Regions from separate parts of the Arthrobacter sp. P4_F11 genome, predicted to be linked through region 2. Evidence: riboswitches for the same ligand, from Rfam matches in the RefSeq annotation. Region 2 holds a riboswitch; each other region holds the start of a gene.
What was found. Region 2 has a riboswitch for S-adenosylmethionine ahead of metX (homoserine O-acetyltransferase MetX). Riboswitches for the same ligand answer to the same signal wherever they lie in the genome.

Region 1 (3,578 bases), on a different contig from region 2:
CCGAGACTAAGCTTTAGCCATGACCACTCCTGCCCCTGTTCCTGCGCCCGCGACCGTTCTGGTCTTCCTCGACCCGGCGTTCGACGGCGGCCGCGTTGCCGACGCGTCGCAGCCGCAGCTGATGGCCACGGACCTGGGCGCCACCCGCGGCGACGGCGTTTTCGAATCCCTCCTGGCCGTCGGCGGCCGGCCCCGCAAGATCCAGGCGCACCTGACCCGGCTGGCGGGCTCGGCCCGGCTTCTGGAGCTGGACATCCCCGCCGAGGATGCATGGCGGCGGGCGGTGGAAACCGCCATCCGCGAGTTCCGCGGGCAGGACCCCGCCGCGGCTGCAGCGGGCGGCGCGGAGCAGGACGAGGTGGTGGTGAAGCTGATTGTCACCCGCGGGCCGGAGGGCGCGGCTGCCCCCACGTGCTGGGTCCAGGCCTCCGCCCCGGCCGCCGCGGGACGACGGCAGCGCGAGACCGGGATCGACGTCATCCTGCTCGACCGCGGCTACGACAGTGAAGTTGGCGAGCGCGCCCCGTGGCTCCTGCTCGGCGCCAAGACCCTTTCCTACGCCGTGAACATGGCGGCACTGCGCTACGCCCACCGGCAGGGCGCCGACGACGTCATCTTCACGTCCGCGGACGGCAGGGTGCTGGAGGGTCCGACGTCGACCGTTCTGCTGGCCCACCTGGAAACCTCGGACGACGGCGCCGGCGGAGTCCGCACCGTCCGGCGGCTCATCACGCCCCAGCTGGACAGCGGCATCCTGCCCGGCACTTCACAGGGCGCCCTGTTCACCGCTGCCAAGGCCGCCGGCTGGGAGCTGGGCTACGGCCCGCTGGAGCCGAAGGACCTGCTGGACGCCGACGCGGTCTGGCTGATCTCCAGCATCCGGCTCCTGGCCCCGGTGAACCACATCGACGGGCAGGAAATCGGCACCCCGGAACTCCGGCGCCAGCTCACTGCCGAACTCAACGCCCTCTTCGCGACCATCGAATAGCAACGCTCACCCCAGGGCGTCCGCGGGCACTGCCGGGCACCGGCGGAACGAGGCCGGGTTGAACGCCGGGAGCATGAACGTTGCGAGCACGGCGTCGAGCATTTCCGGGGCCCAGGTGCTGTTCTCCCCCAGGGTCGCGCAGACACCCAGCACCACGGGCGTTCCGTCGGTGCGGCGGCGGATCTGGACCTGGACCGGCCCGGCCAGCCCGAGCGTGCGGACGGCGGCCAGGCCCAGCTTGCGCACATCCCCTGCCTGGTTCGCCGGCACCCTGCGGCTGACCTCGTCGCTGCCGGCGCGTCCATACGGAGTCCTGGTCTTCTCGAGGACCACCGCCACCGGCGCCATCGCGTTGCGTGCCGGAGTGCCGAACACCAGGCACACATAGTCGGCGCCCGGGATAAATTCCTGGACCAGTTGCCCCGCCGGCATGTTCTTCCAGCTAACGGAGTCGGTTCCGGCCAGCAGGTGGACACCATGGGAGCCTTTGAAGACCCGCGGCTTGACCACCACGGGGCCGCTGAGGCCGGCGAGGGATGCCGGCGCGGCGGCGAGGTCGCCCGGAACCGCGAACCGGGGCACCGGGATGCCGGCGGCTTGCAGCGCCCAGGTGGTGAACAGGTGGTCGTTGGCGAGGGCCACCGCGGCTGGGTCGGCCACGATGATCCGCACGTCCTGGGCGAATCCGGCGCGGGCCGCGGCCAGGAGCGGGAGCTCCACGGTGAGGGTCGGAATGATGACGTTGATGGCTTCGCGGTCCACCACCCGGCGCAGGTCCAGGACCATGTCCGGGTTCGTAGCCGGCAGGAGCCTGACCGCGGCGGCGGGAGCCTCCCCGGCCTGGCGGGTGTCGGCGCGGGCGTCGGTGCCGAGGTACGGGAGGCCCCGGGCTTCGAGCTGGGCCGCGACGGCCCGTCCGGCGGCGCTTGTAATCCCGGTAACGAGTATGCGCGGGCCCACGATTGCTCCATTCCGCCGTCACCGGCCGGACCGCGGCTGCGGCTCCGACCGTTCCAGCCACCGATTCCCAGACAGCTTGTTGATGGACAGACGAGTCGATTCCGGGACTGCTCGATTCACACATTGCTCGAATCACCTGCAGCTCCGGCCGACGCGTCGGACCTAATCCCCCCAGTAGACGGCGAAACGTCCCGGCAGACACGAGTGGGCTGTACCCGAAACTGGAGCCCGCCACTACTCGCCCGGGCCGCGGTCCGGTTACGGAACATGACGACGGCGGCCGTGCGGGCCGGCGTCGCAGGTGTTACGTTTTTGGGGAGTAATGAGAACCGGTGCCAAGCCCTGACTGGCCGGTCGGCAACCCTCCCTTTCGCGGCGGGGTGCCTCAGGTGAATACTCGGCATTCGAGAATTCGAGCTGCAAGCGTGAAAGAGGAGATCCGTCGTGCCCGAGACGTCAATACCCACAACAGCCACACCCGGTTCAGCACCCGGCGAGGAGAGGCTGGCCTACCGGCTGTTCACCGGCGCGGATGACCGCGCCTTTTGCGAGCGGGTGTCAGCCGCCCTGGCCGAGGGCTACGTGCTGCATGGAAGCCCCGCCGCCAGCTTCAACGGAAGCACCGTGATCGTGGCGCAGGCGCTGGTCCTGCCGGCCGCGATTGCCAGTGCGGACGCCGCCGTGGCCAATGCGGTTGATGAGCTCGACGCCGACGAATTTGGCGCCGACGGGGCCTTCGCGGGCCACGCATGAGCTACGCCGGAGACCTCAGCCCGCAGGAGGCGTGGGCCAAGCTGGAGGCCGGAGCCATCCTGGTGGATGTCCGGACCGAGGGCGAATGGGCCCACATCGGCATCCCGGACACCGCGGCCGCGGGCGAGAGCCGCAGCGATCCGCTCTTCATCCAGTGGAACCTCGCCGGCGGCATGCCGAACCCGCACTTCGTGGAACAGCTAAGGCAGCGGGCGCCGGCGGACACCGCCGTCGAACTGGTGTTCCTTTGCCGTTCCGGTGCCCGGTCGATCGCCGCCGCGACGGCCGCGACGGCCGCCGGCTACACCTCGTACAACGTCCTTGAGGGCTTCGAAGGCGAGACCGACCGCTTTGGCGAACGCACCGTCAATGGCTGGAAGAACCGCGGCCTGCCCACCAACCTCGGAAAGATCTAAGTGACTTTCAATCCCGACGCCGCCGGCTGGGCGGCCGACACCCAGGCTGTCCGTGGCGGCCTTGACCGCACCGGCTTCCAGGAAACCACCGAGCCGATCTTCCTCAACTCAGGATTCGTCTACGAGTCCGCGGCCGCCGCCGAGCGCGCCTTCACCGGGGAGGACGAGCGCTTCGTCTACTCCCGCTACGGCAACCCCTCCGTCGCCACCTTCCAGGAGCGGCTCCGGCTGCTCGAGGGAACGGAGGCGTGTTTCGCGACCGCGTCCGGCATGTCCGCCGTCTTCACCGCCCTGGGCGCGCTGCTGGCGGCCGGCGACCGGGTGGTCGCGGCCCGCTCGCTGTTCGGCTCGTGCTTCGTGATCCTTAACGAAATCCTGCCGCGCTGGGGAGTCGAGACGGTCTTCGTGGACGGCCCGGACCTGGAGCAGTGGCAATCCGCGCTGTCCGAGCCGACCACGGC
Region 2 (3,578 bases):
TCTCCAACCCCCGCCAGGACGTCCTGGACATCGAGGGCGTCTCCCGCGTGGCGCACGAGGCCGGCGTCCCGCTGGTGGTCGACAACACGCTCTCCACCCCCTACCTGATCCGGCCGATCGAGTGGGGCGCGGACATCGTGGTCCATTCCGCCACCAAGTACCTCGGCGGGCACGGCGCCGCAATCGCCGGCGTGATCGTGGACTCCGGCAACTTCGACTTCGGGAAAGACCCGGAGCGGTTCCCCGGCTTCAACACCCCGGACCCCACCTACAACGGCCTGGTCTACGCCCGCGACCTCGGAGCCGACGGCGCGCTGGGCGCGAACCTCTCCTACATCCTCAAGGCCCGGGTCCAGCTCCTGCGCGACCTCGGCTCCGCGGTGTCCCCGTTCAACGCCTTCCTCATCGCCCAGGGCATCGAAACGCTGAGCCTGCGCGTCGAGCGCCACGTGGCCAACGCCACGAAGGTGGCGCAATGGCTGGAGGGGCGGGACGACGTCGAATCGGTCGCCTACGCCGGGCTGCCGTCCAGCCCCTGGTACGAGCGCGGCCGCAAGTACGGGCCCAAGGGGACCGGCGCCGTCGTGGCGTTCAACATCGCCGGGGGAGCGGAGGCCGGCAAGCGGTTCGTCGATGCCCTCGAACTGCACTCCCACGTCGCGAACATCGGCGATGTCCGGTCGCTGGTGATCCATCCGGCGTCGACCACCCACAGCCAGCTCTCGCCTGAACAGCAGGTGATCGCCGGGGTGAATCCCGGGCTGGTGCGGCTTTCGGTGGGACTGGAGCACATTGACGACATCTTGGCGGACCTCGACGCCGGATTCCGCGCGGCCAAGTCCGCCTAGGCCGAAGCCCACGCGGAATTTCCCCACCTTTGCGGGCATGACGCCGGGAATCGCCGGCACTTCGGCGCGACCCGCCGGTCACGGCTGTCAAAGGTGGGGAAACTGCGGTGCTGACGGGTCCGGCTGTCACATGGAAGTCATAATCTTCGTGATTTCCGCACCCTGTTTCGTAGACTCGTACCAGGTCATGAGTGCCAGCGACAGCCCCGGCTTGCTGGCCGGCAACCCTCCTTTTGCGGCGGGGTGCCCCGGGTGAAGACCTGGCCTGCCGGTCAGCTGACGGCGGGCAAGTGCGAAGATAGGTCCTCACATGACGATTGCCGTCACCCGCACGGGTGTTCCCGAAACCAAACCATCCCGGACCCCTGACGGGACTGTCCAGTTCGTCAGGATCGGTGATCTGCAGCTCGAATCCGGGACTCCGTTGCCGGATGTGGTGCTCGCCTACGAGACGTGGGGGACCCTGAACGCGGATGCCTCCAACGCCGTGCTCATTGAACACGCCCTGACCGGCGACACGCACGTGACCCGCGGCGAGAGCGGGGAGCCCGGCTGGTGGGAACAGCTCGCCGGACCCGGGGCTCCCGTGGACACGGACAAGTATTTCGTCGTTTCGATCAACATCCTGGGCGGCTGCTACGGATCCACCGGGCCTTCCACCCCGGCCCCGGACGGGCGCCCCTGGGGATCGCGGTTCCCGCTGGTCACCCTGCGGGACACCGCCGCTGCCGAGGCGCGGCTGGCCGATGCCCTGGGCATCGGCAGCTGGTACGCGGTGCTGGGCGGCTCGCTCGGCGGCGCGCGGGCCCTTGAATGGGCCGTCACGTTTCCCGGCCGGGTCCGGCGCTGCGCCGTGATTTCCGTCGGCGCCAGCAGCACCGCCGAACAGATTGCCTTCGCGCAGGCACAGACGCTGGCCATCCGCCAGGACCCCCACTTCAGGGGCGGGGACTACTACGGCGGCCCGGAACCCGAGGCGGGGCTCGCCCTCGCCCGCCGCATCGCGCACATTACCTACCGCTCAGCGGCCGAACTGGACGGCCGGTTTGGCCGCAACGCCCAGGAGTCCGAGACGCCCCTGGAGGCCGGATCGCTGGCCGGACGCGGGCGCTATCAGGTGGAAAGCTACCTGGACCACCAGGGCAGCAAACTGGCCCGGCGTTTCGACGCGAACAGCTACATCGCGATCACCGAAGCCCTCATGAGCCACGATGTGTGCCGGGGGCGCGGAGGTCTCGGGGAGGCACTGGCCCCGGCCACCGCGGAGTTCCTGGTGGCGGCCGTGGACTCGGACCGCCTGTATTTCCCGGCCCAGTCCCGTCAACTGGCAGAGGCCCTGCCGGGCGGCCCGGAACTGCACATCATTCAAGCGCCGATCGGCCACGACGGCTTCCTGACCGAAATCGGCCAGCTCAGCGGGCAGCTCCGGGAGACCTTCTTCAGCCACTAGGCCGGCCCGCTTGTGCATTTTTGCAGATGCGCTCTGCACTAATGGCCGTTGAGGCTCAGGGCCGGAGCGTCCATACTCATGGGGAATGACGCCCTGTGCCCTAAATCACAAGCGTCCTCAGTCCAATGGTCCACAGGGTGTCGATGGAGACGCCGAAGGAGTCACGATGAGTACGGAAAACGCCGCAAGGCGCGCTGAAGAAACCGACGTCAAAACGTCCGGCCTGAAGAAGGTGGTGGCGGCCTCCATGGCCGGCACCGTGGTTGAGTGGTACGAGTTTTTCCTCTACGCCTCCGCCGCCACCCTTGTATTCGGCAAGCTGTTTTTCCCGAACACCGGTTCGGAACTGGACGGCATCCTCGCCGCTTTCCTCACCTACGCGGTCGGCTTCATTGCCCGCCCGATCGGCGGCATCGTCTTCGGCCACTTCGGCGACAAGTTCGGCCGCAAGCAGTTGCTCCAGCTGAGCATCATCCTTGTCGGCGTTGCCACCTTCGCCATGGGCTGCCTGCCCACCTTCGCGCAGATCGGCTACTGGGCCCCGGCCCTGCTGGTCTTCCTGCGCTTCGCCCAGGGCTTCGCCGTTGGCGGTGAATGGGGCGGCGCAGTCCTTCTCGTCGCCGAACACAGCCCGAGCAAGTCCCGCGGTTTCTGGGCAAGCTGGCCGCAGTCGGCGGTTCCGATGGGCAACCTCCTGGCCACAGCTGTCCTGTTCACCCTCTCCGCCACGTTGTCCTCCGCCGACTTCCTCAGCTGGGGCTGGCGCGTAGCCTTCTGGCTCTCCGCCGTGATCGTGCTGGTCGGCTACTACATCCGCACCAAAGTCCAGGACGCCCCCATCTTCCTGGAGGCCCGCAAGGAGGTCGAGGCCGGCCACAAGGGCTACGGCGTGGCCGAGGTCTTCCGCCGCTACCCGCGAGGCGTCTTCACCGCCATGGGTCTGCGATTCGCCGAGAACATCCTCTACTACCTTGTGGTCACCTTCTCGATCACTTACCTGAAGGTCATCGTCCAGACGGACACCTCGCGGATCCTGCTGCTGCTGCTTGTGGCGCACATCGTCCACTTCGCCGTGATCCCGATGGTCGGCAGGCTCTCGGACAACGTCGGCCGCAAGCCGGTCTACATGGCCGGCGCCATTCTTGGCGGAACGTGGGGATTCTTCGCGTTCCCGATGATGGACACCAAGAACGACCTCGTCATCCTCGCTGCGATCACCATCGGCCTGCTGTTCCACTCCCTGATGTACGCCGGCCAGCCGGCGCTCATGGCCGAAATGT
Region 3 (3,578 bases), on a different contig from region 2:
GCCACACGTCCTCCTCGGCACTGGCGCTCAAAGTCAACGATGCCCCGGCCGGCAGCTGGATCATCGACACCCCCGGCATCCGGTCCTTCGGCCTGGCCCACGTGGACCCGGACCGGATCCTGCGCTCCTTCCCGGACCTGGAGCCGGGCACCGATGATTGCGAACGCGGCTGCAAGCATGACTCCACCGCCGTCAACTGCGGCGTCGACAAGTGGGTTGCGGCCGGGCACGCGGGGCCTTCGGGACCGGCCAGGCTCGCGTCCCTGCGCCGGCTGCTGGGCACTGACCCGCGGATGGAAGCGCAGGAAACCAAGGAACTGGGCACCGTCTCCTAGCCGGACCAGCAACGGGGCGGCGGCGCCGTGCCGCGGCCTACCGCCCGGCGGCCCGGTTTGACGGTAGTTTGGAACCATGAGTCAACCCGCTTCGAGCTACAACGATGACCTGCGCCTTGCCCATGTACTGGCAGATTCGGTCGATTCCCAGACCATGAGCCGCTTCAAGGCGCTCGACCTTCGGATCGAGACGAAGCCCGACCTCACACCCGTCACCGATGCCGACAAGTCCGCGGAAGAGGCCATTCGCGGCCAGCTCTCCCGGTCACGTCCGCGTGACGCGGTCCTGGGCGAAGAATTTGGCAGCTCGGGCCACGGTTCCCGCCGGTGGATCATCGACCCGATCGACGGCACGAAGAACTTTGTCCGCGGCGTCCCGGTCTGGGCCACCCTGATCGCCCTCGTCGATGAGGGCGAGCCGGTGGTCGGCGTCGTCAGCGCGCCGGCACTGGGCAAGCGCTGGTGGGCCGCCAAGGGTGCAGGCGCCTACACGGGCCGCTCGCTCGCCGCCGCCACACGGTTGAAGGTATCCAACGTCTCCAATCTCGAGGACGCCTCGCTGTCCTACTCCAGCCTTGGCGGCTGGAAGGAACGCGGGAACCTGGACGAGTTCCTGGGCCTGACCGAGGAAGTGTGGCGCACCCGCGCCTACGGTGACTTCTGGTCGTACTGCCTCGTGGCCGAGGGCGCCGTGGACATCGCCTGCGAACCCGAGCTGAATCTCTACGACATGGCCGCCCTGGTGCCGATCGTGACCGAGGCCGGCGGCCGCTTCACCTCGCTCGAAGGCGAGGACGGCCCCTTCGGCGGCAACGCCCTGGCCACCAATTCGATCCTGCACTCGGAAGTGCTCAAGCGGCTCAACCCCGGACTCGACGACCTCTTCCAAGCCCACCCGAACAACTGAGCCGCGCCCGTAATAATCCGCTTCACAATCGGCGGCCGCCTTTTCCCCGGCTGCCCCGATGTCCTACGCTCGATGCAGGTCACGAGTGCCAGCGCTAAACCCCGGTTTGCTGGCCGGCAACCCTCCAGTCGCGGTGGGGTGCCCCGGGTGACGACCTGGCCGGTCCGGAACGGACCCGGCAAGCGCGGATTCCCACGGTGTGGGGTCCTGTTCGAGTGAGGTCCCATGACAACTGCCATTTTCCCCGTTGCCCCTGAATTCCATGCACGGCTTGCCCTCGCGGCCCGCCCGCTGGCAGCCGTCACCGGGGCCGAAATCCAGGCCCCGCTGATCACCGGCGGCCACGCGCGCTACGCCAACCTCGACTACGGCGCCTCCGCCCCGGCCCTGTCCGTGGTCTCGGCCTACCTGAACGAAATCCTGCCGTACTACGCGAGCGTGCACCGCGGCGCCGGCTACGCATCGCAGATCAGCACCTCCGTCTACGAGAACGCCCGGGACATCGTGCGGGACTTCGTGGGCGGCCGGCCCGACGATTCCGTGATCTTCACGCGCAACACCACCGATTCCCTGAACCTGCTGGCCGGCTGCCTGCCGCTGCGCGACGGGCGGCCCGCGGGCGAGGTCCTCTACCTCGACATCGAACACCACGCCAACCTCCTGCCCTGGCAGAATGTCCCGCACCGCAGCGTCGTGGCCGCCGCCACCCTCGCGGCCACCGTGGACCGCCTGCGCGACGAACTCGCCCGCGGCGGCGTCAGCCTGCTGGCCGTCACCGGCGCCTCCAACGTCACCGGGGAGATCCTCCCGATCCGGACCCTGGCCGCACTGGCGCACGAATACGGCGCCAGGATCGTTGTCGACGCCGCGCAGCTCGCCCCGCACCGGCGGATCAATATCGCCGCGGACGACGTCGATTACCTCGCCTTCTCGGGACACAAGCTGTACGCCCCGTTCGGCGCCGGCGTGCTGGTGGGGCGGACAGACTGGCTCGACGCCGGCACCCCGCACCTGGCCGGCGGCGGCGCGGTCCGCGATGCCCGGCTCGACTCCGTCAGCTGGACCACGGGACCTGCCCGGCACGAGGGCGGCTCGCCGAACGTCCTCGGCGCGGCGGCCCTCGCCCGCGCCACCCAGGTCATTGCGGCCCTGGACCCGGAGCAGTGGCAGGCCCACGAGGACGCCATCCGGTCCTTCCTCGTCGAGGGCCTCCAGGGCATCGAAGGAGTAACCGTGCACCGGATCTTTGCCGATTCGGTTTCTGATTCTTCCTCCGCTTCTTCCACTGGAGGCGATCAGCCGGACACCGGCACGATCGGCGTCGTGAACTTTTCCGTGGAAGGCTACGACGCCGGACTGGTGGCCGCCTACCTGTCGGCCGAACACGGCATTGGCCTGCGCGACGGCCGCTTCTGCGCCCACCCGCTGCTCAAGCGGCTCGGCCTGCCCGCCGGCTCCCTGCGGGCCAGCTTCGGCCTCGGCTCACGGCTGGAGGACGCCGAACGCCTGCTGGCCGGCCTGCAGCAGCTGCGGCAGAACGGACTCGGCTGGGATTACGTGGTGGACGCCGGCCGCTGGGTGCCGGCCAACGATACCCGCAGCTACCCCCACTGGGCTCCGAACACCCCGGGCACGGCCGGCGCTGCGCCCTGCACCCTCGACTAGCGCAGGATCAGGGCCCGGCGCGGGTGCGGTAAATTCGAAAGGTATCTGAAACCAGCAGGACCTTCCAGAAGGAGATCGCACGTGGCAAGCGCCGGACCCAGGCTCCACAGCGGACCGAAGCTGCACAGCGAGCGGCGCCAGGAACTCGGACAAAGCTTCCAGGACGGCGGCGAACACTACGAACGCGTCCGCCCCGGCTATCCGCAGGAGTCGGCCGACTGGCTGGTTCCGGCGGGAGCCAGGGACGCCGCGGACATTGGCGCGGGCACCGGGAAGTTCACTTCCCTTTTGGCAGAACGCGGACTGGGCACGGTGGCCGTGGACCCCTCTGCCGACATGCTTGAGCAGTTGCGCCGGACCCTGCCGGACGTCACCGCCATCGAGGGCAGCGCCGAGGACACCGGTCTCGAGCCGGAGTCCTTTGACCTGGTCACGGTTGCCCAGGCGTGGCACTGGTGCGACCCGGGCCCGGCCAGCGCCGAGATTGCCCGGATCCTGCGGCCGCGCGGCGTGCTGGGCCTGATCTGGAACCAGCTGGACACCAGCGTGCCCTGGGTGCACCGGCTCTCCCGGATCATGCACGCCGGGGACGTCCACAAGCCACACTTCCGTCCGGCCGTGGGCCCCGAGTTCACCGGGCTGGAGAGCCACCTGACGCGCTGGGAGGATTC

Region 1: it holds a riboswitch for S-adenosylmethionine, as region 2 does, so the genes downstream of both, AC1DRO_RS18590 (DUF1737 domain-containing protein) here and metX (homoserine O-acetyltransferase MetX) in region 2, are expected to answer to the same signal.
Region 3: it holds a riboswitch for S-adenosylmethionine, as region 2 does, so the genes downstream of both, AC1DRO_RS12535 (aminotransferase class V-fold PLP-dependent enzyme) here and metX (homoserine O-acetyltransferase MetX) in region 2, are expected to answer to the same signal.

Annotation. Positions count from the first base shown of each region.
Region 1 covers NZ_JBFUJK010000019.1:64,554-68,131, reverse strand. The annotation lists gene AC1DRO_RS18600 (aminodeoxychorismate lyase) at 20-988, shown strand; gene AC1DRO_RS18595 (ATP-grasp domain-containing protein) at 995-1,948, opposite strand; SAM riboswitch class IV at 2,267-2,380, shown strand; gene AC1DRO_RS18590 (DUF1737 domain-containing protein) at 2,393-2,701, shown strand; gene AC1DRO_RS18585 (rhodanese-like domain-containing protein) at 2,698-3,117, shown strand; gene AC1DRO_RS18580 (O-succinylhomoserine sulfhydrylase) at 3,118-3,578, shown strand, end outside.
Region 2 covers NZ_JBFUJK010000006.1:191,312-194,889, reverse strand. The annotation lists gene AC1DRO_RS09120 (bifunctional o-acetylhomoserine/o-acetylserine sulfhydrylase) at 1-848, shown strand, start outside; SAM riboswitch class IV at 1,032-1,147, shown strand; gene metX (homoserine O-acetyltransferase MetX) at 1,159-2,298, shown strand; gene AC1DRO_RS09110 (MFS transporter) at 2,465-3,578, shown strand, end outside.
Region 3 covers NZ_JBFUJK010000010.1:22,028-25,605, forward strand. The annotation lists gene rsgA (ribosome small subunit-dependent GTPase A) at 1-335, shown strand, start outside; gene hisN (histidinol-phosphatase) at 412-1,242, shown strand; SAM riboswitch class IV at 1,320-1,433, shown strand; gene AC1DRO_RS12535 (aminotransferase class V-fold PLP-dependent enzyme) at 1,468-2,907, shown strand; gene AC1DRO_RS12540 (class I SAM-dependent methyltransferase) at 2,989-3,578, shown strand, end outside.